Regions from separate parts of the Bacillus sp. XB1 genome, predicted to be linked through region 2. Evidence: riboswitches for the same ligand, from Rfam matches in the RefSeq annotation. Region 2 holds a riboswitch; the other holds the start of a gene.

Region 1 (3,219 bases), 880 kb from region 2:
TCTTAATAATTCCATAATCCAATCTCCCCTTTAATTGAACTGCCCTTAAACACTTCAATTAAAAGCTTATTCTTTCCTTCTTATGAAACGAACCTCATTTATTTAAAAAAGTAATTTACTAAATCTTAATTATATATACACGCATTTTTCATAGGCAAATGTACACATTCTACAGAAATTTGATACCCTAGCCATCGCTCAGCAATATGTTCAAATGATAAAACAGATCCCGTTGTAAAAAAGCGATGCTTCAGATTCAGATTGTCAGACAAAATTCCTTTATGCTGTAAAATGGTACTTAACTCTATCGCTGTTTCTTCTGCAGAACTAATAATCGTTATGTCTTCTCCTAGTTCCTTTTTTATATAGGACTCTAAAAGTGGATAATGCGTACATCCAAGAATTAACGTATCTATATCTTCTTTCGTTAATGGAAGTAAAGCTTGTTTCACTTGCTGCGTGACATATGCTGTATCTTCTAATTGATTTTCTACAACTGTGGCTAAAGTCGGGCAAGCATAGCTATGCACTTCCAAATATGTATCCAGCTCGTGTAATGCTTTTTCATACATATTAGATTTTATCGTACCTACAGTTCCAATTACCCCGATTTCCCCTTTCTTTGTAACTTTAATTGCCGCTCTTGCTCCTGGATGTATAACGCCAATAACTGGAATGGAAAGTGCTTCTTGTAGCGCATTCAATGCAGCAGCTGCAGCAGTATTACATGCTACGACTAGCGCTTTTAATGGAAACTGTTTGAGGAACTCAACCATTTCAAATACGAAAGATTGCACCTCCTCTACACTTCTTGGCCCATACGGACAACGCTTATTATCACCAATATAATAAATGCTTTCTTTAGGCAATTGTCTTATAATTTCGCTCGCAACTGTTAATCCCCCAACACCCGAATCTAGCACACCTATTACTGAATGTTTATGACATACAGACATATACTTCATCCCCTTTTCAATCATCTAGCGCTAATAACATGTATTATATTACGAAAATTCAAATATCACATAACAATCCCTCTTACTTTTAATCACAAACTGTTCTCTATAATCTGATTATTACTATATCCATTGACGTATAAAAATTCATTTGTTACTCTTAAATACGTTAATTTAATATTTAAATCCTCATTCGTATCTCGGTGAGGTAGAGGTTGCAGTCATTAAGAGTATCATTTCAGGAGATGTAGTGGCATTGATGAAGGAATGAGAAAGGAATGGTTGCCGAAGTAAGTCGTGTCCACCATGCACGCTTGCTGGGTCTGCATTTAATAAGTGCAGAACTGTCACAAACGTTTCGTTTGTGGAGAGCTATCGAGAGGTATGTCGTGGGTTTCTTATAAGATAGAAAGCATGTAGCGGCAGATTACGTGCTTTTTTTGTTTTGTTTGGGACTTCTCTTCCTGACTCAGGAAGACATACATATCTCCTCGCTTGACTTGGTTATACTAACTTTGGAGGTATTTTTCTATGCAACAAAAAAAATGGGGCTTTTGGGTACTAACAGCTTTCGTTGTCGGTAACATGGTTGGCGCTGGTATTTTCATGGTACCAAGTACGTTGGCACAAACAGCAAGCCCACTCGGTGTCACTTTAGCTTGGTTAACTACAGGGTTTGGTGTTTTAATGCTAGCTCTTGTTTTCGGTAATTTAGCAATTCGTCGTCCTGATTTAACGACAGGGCCACAAAGTCATGCATATGCTTTATTCTCAACACCAAAAAAGAAAAAAATGGCTGGCTTCAGTATGGTATGGGGATATTGGGTTGCAAACTGGGCAAGTAACGTTGCCATCATTACATCATTTGCGGGATATTTATCACTCTTCTTCCCAATTATGAAAGATACGCGACTACTATTTTCAATCGGCTCGTTTAACGTAGAAGTCGGAAAACTAATTACATTTACGATTTGTTCCATCTTACTTTGGGGAACTCATATTATATTAACAAACGGTGTAAGCGGAGCTGGAAAACTAAACTTCTTAGCAACAACAACGAAAGTAACTGGATTCCTTTTATTCATCGTCGTTACGTTATTTGCATTCGAAGCTTCTAAGTTTGGACAATGGTACACACCGATGATTGATAAATCAGGTGCATCACATGGTCTTCTTTCACAAGTAAATTTAGCTGCTCTTACAACGCTTTGGGCGTTTATCGGAATTGAATCAGCCGTTCTTTTATCAAACCGTGCTGTTTCTCCAAAAACGGTAAAACGTGCAACAGTTGCGGGATTACTTATTACAGTTGCGATTTACCTAGGAATTACAATTTTAACAATGGGTGTACTTCACGTTGATAAATTACAAGCTTCTGAACGTCCATTAGCAGATGCACTAAATGCTGCAATGGGTCACGGCGGCGGGAAACTGATGGCATTACTTGCTCTTACTTCCCTGTTCGGTTCTATCTTAGGCTGGATTTTATTAAGCTCAGAAGTACCTTATCAAGCAGCAAAAGAAGGTTTCTTCCCTTCCTTCTTCACGAAAACAAATAAAAAAGGAAGTCCAATTTACTCATTACGATTAACAAACATTATGTCGCAAGTATTCCTATTCTCAACATTATCAGGAACCATTGCGGAAGCTTATACATTCGTTATTACCGTATCAACACTGGCCTACCTCATTCCATATCTCGTTTCACCAATCTTCCAGTTAAAACTAGTCGCAACTGGTGAAACATATAAAAATGAAATGCGGGCAAGAATTACAGATGGCATAGTCGCAGTTATCGCACTTTGCTACGCACTATGGGTTATTAAAACTGGCGCATCCGATATAAAAACGTTCCTTCTCGGAATTGGTTTATTCGTAATTGGATTTGCTTTCTATCCATTAATGAATCGTGATCAGAAAAAAAATAACGAAAAGAAAAACGGGCAAGTTGCATAACGCAATTTGCTCGTTTTTTCTTTTGTAAAACATATATAATAGAACAAAGAGGTGAAAAACATGTCAATCGAATCGCTATGGAGCAGTCGCTTCCAACAACATATTCAAAATATCATTACATACTTTGCACGTATGATTAACGGTTTACTATATAGCTTTATCTTTATTTCATGCGTTGGCGCATATTATTATGCTCAGTTTCTAAAAGCATCTCCTTCTAAAGGAATATCTTTAATAATTATAACGATTGTACTTACATTCCTTATAACGAGATGCCCTATCCGTACATTTATTCAAAAACCTGATG
Region 2 (3,219 bases):
AATAGGAAGGTAATACATTAATATGATTTTTTTAGCATTACTAAATATATCAGATTAGCTCATTTGCACTAAAGGCTCAATTTTCGCCATAAATGATTGATGCAGCGCCTCAACGCCTGTTACTAAATGAAGGCGGTCAATAACGACAGACACTTTAATTTCTGATGTACTTACCATTTTAATATGAATATCTTCTTCTTTTAAAGTAGTGAACATATTTGCAGCGACACCTGGGTTAGATACCATGCCAGATCCTACGATTGATACTTTTGCTAAGTGATTTTCATGTTCTACAGATTCATAGTGAAGAGTTTCTTGATTTTGTTCCAAAACTTCTAAAGTTTTTCTTAAATCATTCGAATGAATGGAGAAGGAGAGGTGTACAGTTCCTTCATTTGTAATACTTTGAATGATGATATCTACATTAATGTGTGCTGCTGCTAATGTAGAGAAAACTGTTGAAAGCGAGCCTTGTTCTAATCCTTTAATTGTGACACGTGTAATGTTATCCTCAAATGCAATACCTTTAACGATTGATTGTTGTTCCATGTTACATTCTCCTTTTACAATTGTTCCGTTTTCTTGTTCCATACTTGAGCGAACTTCTAAAACTACATTATGATTTTTAGCAAACTCAACAGCGCGCGGGTGTAATACGCCAGCACCGAGATTAGCAAGCTCTAACATTTCGTCATAAGAAATTTCGTCTAATTTGTAAGCATCTTTTACAACTCGTGGGTCCGTCGTATATACACCTGTCACATCCGTATAAATATCACATTTTTTTGCTTTAAGTGCAGCAGCTAATGCGACAGCAGTCGTATCAGAGCCACCACGGCCAAGCGTTGTAATTTCATTTTCTACACTTATACCTTGGAAACCAGCTACGATAACAATCGTACCTTCAGCAAGATAAGATTGAATACGATCTGTATGAATGTCAGTAATCCGTGCACTACTATGTACAGATTCTGTCGTAATACCTGCTTGCCACCCTGTTAATGAAATTGCATGATAGCCTTTTGCTTGCAGTGCCATTGTTAATAATGAAATAGTTACTTGTTCTCCTGTAGATAGAAGCATATCCATTTCACGTTTACTTGGATTTTCTGTGATAGCGTTAGCGAGTGCGACAAGTTCATCTGTGCTTTTTCCCATTGCTGAAACGACAGAGACAATGCTATGACCTCGTTCATATTCTTCAATAATTAAATTTGCTACATGTTGAATGCGTTCGACGCTTCCGACAGAAGTGCCACCAAATTTTTGAACAATTGTTTCCATTACAAATTCCTTCTTTCGTCTATTTTTAAGAATAGATTAGGAAATATATAAATCCCAATACTCCTGTAGTTACCAGAAAGACAAACAAAAAACACCATCTCAAATAAGTGAGGATGGTGCTGTTACAGGAAAAGGGAAACAGAAAACGGAGCTAATAAAAAAACCGCCAAAAAAGGAATATCATAAAAAAATGATATCTCTTTTTTGTAGATAGCTCTTCATACGTACACGTCTGTACATATGACAGTTCTGTTTCTATTCGAAAACAGCCCCAATTGATAAATGCAGAGAAATTTATCAATTTCGGCAATACTTCCTTTCATCTAAGTTCATAGACATCTCTGTGTCTCCATTAGAATACTCATAAGTATCGCAACCTCTATCTCACGTTTTAGGCGAGAGTGTTTGATTTATGAAGTTGTTGGTAACATTTGTTTTATAATAATTTAAATTTTTCGTGGAATCAAGTGTTTTATATATATTTTAAAAATTCTTTCTTTTTTTGAGGAAGTTTGTGAAAAATGTAGCAAAATAAATTCATTGCATGTACATTAAACTTATAGTGCATAGGAGGTGGGGAGAATGAAAAGGAAACAGCCTATTTATGTTGCGACAAAAATGAACACGAAGATGGAAAAATTATGGGAATATACGCAAGAACCAGATATACATACAGAGTGGGATGCTCGCTTTACTGAAATTTCGTATTTAGAGAAAAAAGAAGGAGAACCAAAGAAGTTTTTTTATAAAACAAAGATTGGATTTGGGCTTGAAATAGTTGGAGAAGGGGAATCAATAGGTGAAATAAGAAAAGATATTTTAATGCAGTTATGCAATTGGATGAAAACGAAAATGAAATTGTAGATTATTTTGGTGAACCACATTTACTCGTTTCTACACTGCATTTTCATATCGATGAGTTAGGGGCAATGCATATTTCTTCAAAGAAACAATGGTTTTATATGTTTGGAAGAAAAATGCCGTTACCAAAATTCTTGTATGGTGAGGCAAAAATTGTTGAAAGTTATGATGAAACACTACAATGTTTTCGAATTCATGTACAAGTACGAAACCCGTTAATTGGTTGCTTTTTTCATATAAGGGAACATTTGTGGAAAGGGAATAGACGATATGAAAAATATAATATTTGGGCTTGCTTGTTATGTTGTTTTTCTAATATGTGAGTGGTCGAATATAAATCCTGTTGAAGCAATTATATTATTATCTGTTTTATTATTTATACCAATGTCATTTTGTATTATTGATAAAAGAAAAAGAGATGGATCGCAATTATTATTTTATAAATCCGTATCATTTTTATATCCAATCGCAGCAATTTGTGCAATGCTAGCTTTCGTCACAAATCACTATTTATTTGCGCTAGTTTGGTTTGTATATACAGGAATTGTTGCGTTATTTGGTGTAAGTAGATTGTTAGAAAGAGGATGGAAGCCGTTAGAAGAGATCGCCATAGATAGTGCGTTTATTTATTTGTTTTTAGGTGGTTTTTGGTTTTCTGCTTCAGTAGCAAAACTTTCAATTATGCATTTTAGCTCTGACATTGTTTTACTCACAGCTGCACATTTTCATTATTCGGCGTTTCTATTGCCATTATCAGCTGGTTTAATAGGGAGAAAAAGAGAAAAGAGAAGTAAAGTGTATGATGCTATTATGTTTATCATCATGATTTCACCTATGACAGTTGCAATAGGAATTACATACTCAAGAATATTTGAATTTTTTGCAGTGTTCCTATATTTATGTGCAATTTATGGGTATGGATTTTACGTTTGGAGAGCAAAATTTAATGCTATCAGTGCAAAGATTCTTCTAATCGTTTCGTCTAGTACACTCATGGTTACAATTATGTTCTCACTTATATATTCATATGGAAATTTGAAGCATGTAATGACGATTACAATTGCTCAAATGGTT

What was found. A riboswitch is a leader RNA that binds a small molecule or an ion and turns the genes downstream of it on or off. The one in region 2 is predicted to bind lysine.
Region 1: another riboswitch for lysine. It lies ahead of ACK1U5_RS14360 (amino acid permease); the one in region 2 lies ahead of ACK1U5_RS09725 (aspartate kinase).

Annotation. Positions count from the first base shown of each region.
Region 1 is NZ_JBNRIL010000001.1:2,798,040-2,801,258, forward strand. Features, by position in the region: gene ACK1U5_RS14350 (DUF3626 domain-containing protein) at 1-15, opposite strand, end outside; gene racE (glutamate racemase) at 126-956, opposite strand; lysine riboswitch at 1,158-1,339, shown strand; gene ACK1U5_RS14360 (amino acid permease) at 1,488-2,912, shown strand; gene ACK1U5_RS14365 (ABC transporter permease) at 2,973-3,219, shown strand, end outside.
Region 2 is NZ_JBNRIL010000001.1:1,922,127-1,925,345, reverse strand. Features, by position in the region: gene ACK1U5_RS09725 (aspartate kinase) at 55-1,284, opposite strand; lysine riboswitch at 1,488-1,674, opposite strand; partial or broken gene ACK1U5_RS09720 (hypothetical protein) at 1,867-2,100, shown strand; partial or broken gene ACK1U5_RS09715 (DUF4166 domain-containing protein) at 2,088-2,410, shown strand; gene ACK1U5_RS09710 (YndJ family protein) at 2,416-3,219, shown strand, end outside.